Regions from separate parts of the Streptomyces sp. NA04227 genome, predicted to be linked through region 4. Evidence: riboswitches for the same ligand, from Rfam matches in the RefSeq annotation. Region 4 holds a riboswitch; each other region holds the start of a gene.

What was found. A riboswitch is a leader RNA that binds a small molecule or an ion and turns the genes downstream of it on or off. The one in region 4 is predicted to bind cyclic di-AMP.
Region 1: another riboswitch for cyclic di-AMP. It lies ahead of HUT18_RS27805 (M23 family metallopeptidase); the one in region 4 lies ahead of HUT18_RS22255 (C40 family peptidase).
Region 2: another riboswitch for cyclic di-AMP. It lies ahead of HUT18_RS31395 (LysM peptidoglycan-binding domain-containing M23 family metallopeptidase); the one in region 4 lies ahead of HUT18_RS22255 (C40 family peptidase).
Region 3: another riboswitch for cyclic di-AMP. It lies ahead of HUT18_RS12030 (transglycosylase family protein); the one in region 4 lies ahead of HUT18_RS22255 (C40 family peptidase).

Annotation. Positions count from the first base shown of each region.
Region 1 is NZ_CP054918.1:6,553,535-6,555,725, reverse strand. It holds gene HUT18_RS27810 (GntR family transcriptional regulator) at 1-175, opposite strand, end outside; gene HUT18_RS27805 (M23 family metallopeptidase) at 394-1,176, opposite strand; cyclic di-AMP (ydaO/yuaA leader) riboswitch at 1,190-1,371, opposite strand; gene HUT18_RS27800 (pitrilysin family protein) at 1,576-2,191, opposite strand, start outside.
Region 2 is NZ_CP054918.1:7,466,867-7,469,057, reverse strand. It holds gene HUT18_RS31400 (SGNH/GDSL hydrolase family protein) at 1-194, opposite strand, end outside; gene HUT18_RS31395 (LysM peptidoglycan-binding domain-containing M23 family metallopeptidase) at 445-1,299, opposite strand; cyclic di-AMP (ydaO/yuaA leader) riboswitch at 1,304-1,459, opposite strand; gene HUT18_RS31390 (tyrosine-protein phosphatase) at 1,912-2,191, shown strand, end outside.
Region 3 is NZ_CP054918.1:2,824,500-2,826,690, forward strand. It holds gene eno (phosphopyruvate hydratase) at 1-250, opposite strand, end outside; gene HUT18_RS12030 (transglycosylase family protein) at 616-1,299, opposite strand; cyclic di-AMP (ydaO/yuaA leader) riboswitch at 1,304-1,525, opposite strand; gene HUT18_RS12035 (transglycosylase family protein) at 1,690-2,191, opposite strand, start outside.
Region 4 is NZ_CP054918.1:5,179,693-5,181,883, reverse strand. It holds gene pcrA (DNA helicase PcrA) at 1-550, opposite strand, end outside; cyclic di-AMP (ydaO/yuaA leader) riboswitch at 774-939, shown strand; gene HUT18_RS22255 (C40 family peptidase) at 948-2,108, shown strand.

The sequences.
Region 1 (2,191 bases), 1.4 Mb from region 4:
GGGTGAGCACGAAGCCCTCGGCCTCCAGGGTGCGCAGGGCCTCGCGCACCGGCACCCGGGAGACCCCGTAACGCCGGGCGAGGACTTCTTCCGTGAGGCGCCCGCCCCGCTCGTGGACCCCCGAGACGATGTCGTCCCGGATCGCCGTGCACACCGAATGCGCGGGAATGCGCATGACCGGACCTCCGCATTGATCCGCGCGAAACACTCTGCTTTGTCGCGCGCGCCGCTCACCGGCACGCGTTAGACGACTCTATTGCAGTGTGACTTGATTTCCGACGGCGAAGGGGAATCCGGGGATATTTTTTGGACAACACAAAAGCCCTCGGCGGGCAGGCCGAGGGCTTTCGTGGCATTTCGCACCGAGGTGCGCTCCCGGCCGGGAGCGGCGCCTCAGAGATTCACGCCGTGGGAGCGCAGATAGGCGACGGGGTCGATGTCCGAGCCGTAGTCCTCACCGGTGCGCGCCTCGAAGTGCAGGTGCGGCCCGGTGGTGTTGCCGGTCGCACCGGCGAGTCCGATCTGCTGACCGGGCGTCACCGACTGCCCCACCGCGACCCCGATCGAGGACAGGTGGCCGTACTGCGTGTACGTCCCGTCGTGCATCCGGATCACCACCTCGTTGCCGTAGGCGCCGCCCCAGCCCGTGCTGACGACGGTGCCGCGGCCGACGGCCCGGACCGAGGTGCCGGAGGCGGCGTGGAAGTCGACGCCGGTGTGGCTGCCGGAGGACCACATGCCACCACCGGCGCCGTACGAGGTGGAGACGTACGAGCCCTCGACGGGCAGGACGAAGGCGTTGAGGCGGCGGCGCTCCGCGGCACGTGCCGCGCGCTCCTTGGCAGCCCGCTCGGCGCGTGCCTTGCGCTTGGCCTCCTCGGCGCGGCGCTCGGCCAGTTCGGCGGCCTTCTTCTTGGCGGCCTCGGCAGCGGCGGCGGCCTCCTGGGCCTCGGCCTGAGCCTCGATCCGCTCGGCGAGAGAGGTGCCGACCCGGTCGATGGCTATCGCCCCGGCCAGTCCACTCTGCTCGACGGACTCCTCGGCGGCCCCGGCGGGTGCCGCGAGACCGCCGAGCACCCCGGCGGTGGTGAGTGCGGCGACACCGGCCGCGGTGGCGGACGTCCTGGTGAGGCGGCTCGGTCTGCGGTGTCTCCCGCGGGCACGGGTGATCGCCATGGGTGTGGCTGGTCCCTTCCTTCCCTCTCGCCTACCGGGTTAGCTGACGGGTTCGGAGCAGGAAGTCTCCTACGGACGCCCGCGAGGGCGGCCGATTCACCCCAGGAACTGAACTCCCGGACCGCGAAGGGCCCTTGGAGGCGGGTCCCCGGCTCCCCCGGCTCGCGCCTTCGGGGGACTCGGCGATGACTGTCCGGTGCCGCGGATGCGGCGCGCACATGACGAACAGCCGGAAGGACGCTAAGCGGGAGAGGTGGTGCGACCAAACCGATTCGGTCTTTTGTCGCCCATCACACAGGACATAGCGGTGCGTTCACCAGAAACCAGACAGCGAACGGCCCCGGTGGCGGTGCCGACACCGGGGCCGTTCGCTGCCGGCCCACGGACCGGCGACCGGTCCTACTGGCCGGTGACCACCGTCACTTCACCGATGCCGAGCGCACGCACCGGCTCCTCGATCTCGGCCGCGTCGCCCACCAGGACAGTGACGAGCCGGTCGACCGGGAAGGCGTTGACCACGGCCGCGGTCGACTCCACGGTGCCCGTCGCGGCGAGCTGCTGGTAGAGCTGCCCCTGGAAGTCGTCGGGCAGTTCCTGCTCCACCTGGTCGGCGAGCGTCCCGGCGACGGCGCCCGCCGTCTCGTACTTCAGCGGGGCGACACCGACCAGGTTCTGTACGGCCACATCGCGCTCCGCGTCGGTGAGACCGTCCGCCGCGAGGGTGCGCAGCACCTTCCAGAGGTCCTCCAGGGCGGGGCCGGTGGAGGCGGTGTCCACGGAACCGGAGATGGCGAGCATCGCCGCACCCGAGCCGTCCTGCGCGGAGCGCAGCACCTGGCTGAAGGCACGCACGCCGTAGGTGTAGCCCTTCTCCTCCCGCAGCACCCGGTCCAGCCGGGAGGTCAGGGTGCCGCCCAGGCAGTAGGTGCCGAGCACCTGGGCGGGCCAGACCCGGTCGTGGCGGTCCGCGCCGACCCGGCCGATCAAAAGCTGGGTCTGCACCGCGCCGGGACGG
Region 2 (2,191 bases), 2.3 Mb from region 4:
CCGCGTACCGCGAGATTCGCGTAGCGGAAGCTGTGTTCGGGGACTCGGTCGTCGAGCAGGACTGCCAGCCGGTCGGCCCAGCCGAGACAGGAACCGCCGGGGCCCGGGTCGCCCACGCCTTCGGTGAAGCTGTCGCCGATCGCAGCGTAGGACCTGATTTCGTCACGTGAGGAAGATGTCGACTCTGCTGCCACGTCAGCGTATTTTTCACCTCCACGCGTGACCTACGCCACCGTAATAAGGGCTTGACGGCTCGTGAGATACGCCACCAGGAAAATTTCCGCCAACTCGGAATAGCCGAAGGGGTGTCGGACGACACATCAGGGCCGCGACGCACCCTTTGGTACGTCGCGGCCCTGATCGTTTACCGCGTTCCGGTTCGGCCCGGCGACGGCGTCCGCGCGCTTTCGTTCAGACGCCCTCGCGGGTTGGTGCCGGATTGACTCAGATGGTCACACCGTGGGCACGCAGATAGCCCAGCGGGTCGATGTCGGAACCGTAGTCCGGGCCGGTGCGGATCTCGAAGTGCAGGTGCGGCCCGGTGACATTGCCGGTCGCGCCGGACAGGCCGATCTCCTGGCCGCCGCTCACGCTCTGACCGGCCGAGACGGAGATCTGGGAGAGGTGCGCGTACTGGGCGTAGCGGCCGTCCTCGAGCTGGAGCACGACCTGGTTGCCGTAGGCACCGCCCGGACCGGCCGACACGACGGTCGCCGGGCCGACGGCCTTCAGGCTGGTCCCGGTCGGCACCGCGAAGTCGACACCAGTGTGGTAACCGCTGGACCACATGCTGCCGGACTGGTGGTACGGCGTGCCGACGGAGCCGGCGACGGGCAGCGTCCAACCCGTGGCGGCGGGCGCGGCCTTGGCCTGCTTCTTCGGGGCTTCCTTCTTGGGCGCGGCCTGCTTCTTCGGGGCCTGAGGCTTCTCGGCCTTGGCGCCGAGGGTCAGCTTCAGGCCCGGGCGGATCAGCGCGGGGTCGGAGCCGATGGCCTCGCGGTTGTCGGCGTACAGCTTCTTCCAGCCGCCGCTGACGTGCTGCTCCTGGGCGATCTTCGACAGGTGGTCGCCCGGAACCACGGTGTAGGTCTCGGGGGCCTTCTTGGCCTTCTTCTTCGGCTTCTCGGCGGCCTTGGTGACGCTCTTCTGCTTGACGTCGGCGCCCTGCGCGGCGGCCGCGTGGGCGCCGGTGGCGCCGATCAGCGGGAGCGCGAGTGCCGCGCCGCCCGTGGAGGCGACGGCGAGCGTACGCAGCAGGCGACGCGAGGTGGGACGGCGGTGCTTGCCCTTTGCAGGCATGGCGGATTCCTCTCCGGCGCCTGCGAGGTGAGCTGTCGGGTTCGGGCTGGAGATGCCCGGCCGTGATACGGCACGACTTCACCCCTAGCCGGTCCACTCGGGACCCGGCCTACTACCTGTGGTTTCCCCGCTCCTGCCGATTCTTAGGTGAGTGCGGATTCCGGGCGGCGGCAGGATTAGGCGTCCGTCCGGATTGAGCGCGACGTTAAGCGAACCGGAATACGGACGACAAGCCGGGAATTCCCACCCACATTCCTTTCTTGATCCCTCGGAGAATTCAGCGGTCACACTCCGTGGAATCTCGATCTTCCGGCCACTCGGAAATCCTTGCCGCGCTTGAGGGTGCGAAACCGGCCGCCGCCACCGACCGTCACGAATATGATCCCGCTCACTCGCATCAAGGCCAGGAGACTTTATTCCGGGGCCACTTGGAAATCAGATGCCATTTCGGGCAATACGGGCATCGCGCGGTGTTGCCTTCGCCATGAACCACGGCACACACATGGCCCTCGCACGCGGTCAGCGGCGATGATGACGGCCGCGACGTGTGTCGTATCGTCGAAATCGTGTCCGCCCGCGAACCACGTCGGCGGCCCGCCGGGAGGAGCCCCAGTGACGCAGCAGGTGCCGTCGACAGAACCGCAGCTGACCGGCGTACGGAACTTCCGTGACGTGGGCGGACTGCCGACCGTGGACGGCAGGCGCGTCAGGCCGGGTGTGCTGTACCGCAGCGGGCACCTGGCCCACGCCACCGACGAGGACACCGCCTTCCTCACCTCGCTCGGCCTGCACACCGTCTTCGACTTCCGCAACGCCGGCGACCAGGCACTCGAAGGTCCGGACGTCGAGCTGCCCGGCGTACGCAACCTGAACCTGCCGCTGACCGACCCGG
Region 3 (2,191 bases), 2.4 Mb from region 4:
CGTCGTAGCCGACGAGCTCCGGGCCGATCTGCTCGATGACCGCGAGGACGGCCTTCTCGACACCCTTGCCGTTGTAGCGGCTGGCGTCCTGGTCGCGGAGCTCCAGGGCCTCGAAGGCGCCGGTGGAGGCGCCGGACGGGACGGCCGCACGGCCGGTGCTGCCGTCGTCGAGGCCGACCTCGACCTCGACGGTGGGGTTGCCTCGGGAGTCCAGGATTTCCCGGGCTACGACGACGTCGATGGACGGCACGAGCATCTCCTTCTGGGATGTGACGTGGGACTGCGGGACGGCCCCTCGGTGGAGGCTGCCCACGCGGCAAGAGCCTAGCCGCAGTGACCCCGGGCGAGGTTCGACGGCCCACACACCGGGACGAAATGGGGGACAAAGGCGGCTGAATGCGGGTGAAGCCGGTGAGTGGTGGGTGAACTCGGCTTTCCTGTGCGGGTGCGGAGTGCGTACGACGCGGGGCACACCCCGGCCGCAAAAGAGCCCCGCCCCGGCGCGTACGGGGGAGAACGCGCGGGGCGGGGCGGTCTGCGAGAGCGGTGACGGTCCGGGCGGACCCAGGGGGGTGAAGCCGCCCGGTCCGGACGGGGTCGCCCTCGCGGGCAGGGTCAGCTCAGGTGGAGCCGCTGACCCGGGTAGATGAGGTCGGCCTCGTCGACGATGTCGTCGTTCAGCTTGAACAGCTTCTGCCAGCCGCCCTTGACCTTGTGCTCGGACGCGATCTCGCTGAGGGTGTCGCCCTTGACGACCTTGTACTCGCCGTCACCCTTGGCGACCTTCTTGCCGGTCGGGGTCTTGACGGTCTCCTGCTTCGCCGGGGCCTTGCGGTCCTCGGTGCGCGAGGAACGCTCCTCGGCGGGCTTGGTCTCCTGCTGCGGGGCGGGCTCGGCGGTGCCGCCACCCTGGTACGGGGTGTTGGACAGGCCCACACCGCAGGACGGCCAGGCGCCCTTGCCCTGGCCCGCGAGGACCTTCTCGGCGACGGCTATCTGCTGCTCCTTGGTGGCCAGGTCGGCGCGCGAGGCGTACTGCGTACCGCCGTAACCGGCCCAGGTGGAGCTGCTGAACTGCAGGCCGCCGTAGTAGCCGTTGCCCGTGTTGATGGACCAGTTGCCGCCGGACTCGCACTGGGCGACCTTGTCCCACTCGGAGGCGGTGGCGGCGGAGGCCGAGCCGGTGGCGACCAGCGGGGCGGCGACCGCGGCGCCGGCGACACCGGCGAGCGTGACGACGCGGGCGGTGCGGTTGAAGAAGGTCGGGCGACGGTGCTTGCCCTTGCCGGAAAGCAGCATGGAGTGATCCCCTCACCGACGCCTGCGAGGTGAGCTGTCGGGTTCGGGCCGATGGGGTGCCCCCGACTCGGACGAGCCGGTGACGAATTTGCCCGGCCGCACGCTTCAGCTGTGCGACTTCACCCCTAGCCGGTTCCCGCGGGCGGGCAGCAGCTCGCTGCCCGGCCGGCACGGGCCCCGGCGCAAACCTTGGGTCCCCCGCTCCTGCCAACGGCGCTTGACGCGACGACTGTTCCCGGCGGACGTCGGCAGGATTCGGCGTGACGACCACAGGGGCCCGCTGTGGCGAGCGGTCACGACCGTAAACATGCGATCGTCGGTTTTCCAAAGACGATCAGGGCTTCTGAGACCCATCTCTCAGTTTCACCAAAACGGACATCAAGGCACTAACTAGCCTTTGCGTGCGTCCGATTCGGACCCAAGAGACAGCGTCTGACCGGGGAGAATGAGGTCCGGATCGCCGCCGACCGTCTGCCGGTTCAGCGCGTACAACTCCGGCCAGCCGCCCTCGATGTCATGTGCACCCGCGATGGCCCAGAGATTGTCCCCGGCCCGGACGGTGTACGAACCCTCCGCACCCGCAGGCGCATCACCCGGGCGCGAGTGACGGCCGGAGCCCCTGCCGGGGTGCTCATCAGGGGTGTCGTCGGGAGCCGGGTCGCCGCGGTGACGGCCGGTGGGGTCTTCGGAGGGGGGGTCGGACGGAGTGTCCGAGGGGGTGCCGGACGGGCTGTCCGGCGGGGTGCCCGAAGGGGCGTCCGAAGGGGCGTCCGAAGGGGCGTCCGAAGGGGCGTCCGAAGGGGCGGGCTTCGGGTTTGAAGTCTCGCCGGTTTCGGGGGAGTTGTTGCCTCCGGGGGTGGTATCGCCCGAGTTATCGGGGTTTGTGGGCTTC
Region 4 (2,191 bases):
GGGCCATCAGACGCTTGGAGTCGGCGGCGTCGTAGATCGAGAAGGAGGAGGTGAAGCCGAGCTTCTTCGACTCGCGGCGCAGGATGCGGACGCAGGCGCTGTGGAAGGTGGAGACCCACATGGCGTTCGCACGCGGCCCGACGAGCTGCTCCACGCGCTCCTTCATCTCGCCCGCGGCCTTGTTGGTGAAGGTGATGGCGAGGATCTGGCCGGGGTGCGCGCCGCGCTCGGCCAACAGATACGCGATGCGGTGGGTGAGCACCCGGGTCTTGCCGGAGCCCGCGCCGGCCACGATGAGCAGGGGCGAGCCGCTGTGCACGACGGCGGCGCGCTGTTCCTCGTTCAGTCCCTCCACCAGGGCAGCGGGATCCACCACGGGGCGCGGGGCGCCGTCGCGGTAGTGGGCGTCGCGGGGTGGCGGCACGTCGAATTTCCCTCCGAACAAGTCGTCGGGTACTTCTTCCGGGCCCTCATCCTCGGGTGGCGGGGGCGCTTCCTCGCGCGGGGCACGCAGATCCGCCAGGAAGCTTTCGTCAAAGAGGCTGCTCATCGCCTCCCGAGTCTAGGCGGCCCCACTGACAGCCCGCCCCGGGTTCGGCCCAGGCCACTCCCGCGCGCCCGGTACGGAGCGCTCCGCTTACGTGCTCTCACGCAGCGCGAAAGTCACGAAAATGTATCGGGCAATTCGAACACCAACCTTCACAGGCGTTCCACGAGTTGGCTAGCGTGCCGGTCGGGCAGTCCGCCACCACCGGGGAAGATCTCGCCGGGACGGGCCGCTCCCGCCGAGTCCGGTGCGCCCACGGGGCAGCCGGAGCCGGGGACCCACCAGGATCCCTTGGGGTGAATCGGCACCGCGTTCACGGCGCGGAGCCGTAGGGCAGACCTTCCCAGCCCGAACCCGACAGCTAACCCGGTAGGCGGCCGAACGGAAGGAGTCGCCCTCCGTGGCGTCACACCGCAAGCCGCGCCCGGCCCGCCTGGCGCCCTCCGGTCCCGCCCTCGGCCTGACCACCGCCGCGCTCACCTCGGTCGCCCTGCTCTCGCAGAGCGCGACCGCCGCGCCCGAGAAGCCGCGGCCCAGCATCGAAGAGGTCAAGAAGAAGGTCGACGACCTGTACCGCGAGGCGGGTGTCGCCACGCAGAAGTACAACGCCGCCAAGGAACGCGCGACCTCGCAGCGCAAGAAGGTCGACACCCTTCTGGACGACGTGGCCAAGCGCACCGACAAGCTCAACGACGCACGGCGCGAGCTGGGTTCGTACGCCGCCGCCCAGTACCGCACGGGCGGCCTCTCGGACACCGCCAATCTGCTCCTCGCCGACGACCCGGGCGAGTACACCGAGCAGAAGCAGCTCATGCACCGGCTCACCGGACGGCAGAAGCAGGCGGTCGACGACTTCCAGGCGCAGCAGCTCGCCACCTCGCGCAAGCGGGCCGAGGCGGCCCGCAGCCTGGAGACGCTGACCGGCACCCAGGACTCGCTCAAGACCTCCAAGCAGAACGTGCAGTCCAAGCTGACCGAGGCCCGCGAGCTGCTGTCGAAGCTGACGGCCGAGGAGAAGGCCCGGCTCGCGGCGATCGAGAAGAGGAAAGAGGACGAGGCCCGCCGCAAGGCCGAGGAACTCGCCCGGCAGCAGGCCGCGGAGCGCGAGCGGCGCGAGCGCGAGGAAGAAGAAAACAACGACGACGGTGACGGCGGCGGGGGCGGGACCACCGACCCCGGCACGGGCACCGACACCCCCGGCGGCACCACGGCCGCCCAGGGCGAGCAGGCCATCGCCTTCGCACGGCAGCAGATAGGCAAGCCGTACGTGTGGGGCGCGACCGGGCCCGGCTCGTTCGACTGCTCCGGGCTGACCCTCAAGGCCTGGGACGCGGCGGGCATCACGCTGCCGCGCACCACCTGGGACCAGGTGAAGACCGGCACCACCATCCCGATCTCCCAGGCGCGCGCGGGCGATCTGGTGTTCTTCTACGACGACATCAGCCACGTCGGCCTGTACCTCGGCGACGGCAAGATGGTCCACGCCCCGAAGCCGGGCACCAACGTCCGCGAGGAGTCGGTGTACTACATGCCGATCCACAGTGTGGTGCGGCCCGGGTAGCGCCTTGGGCAACGGCCGCCCGTACGGGCGTACTTGAGCGGCGGATACGCGAAGGGGCCCGCTTTGCCCAGGAGTTCACCTGG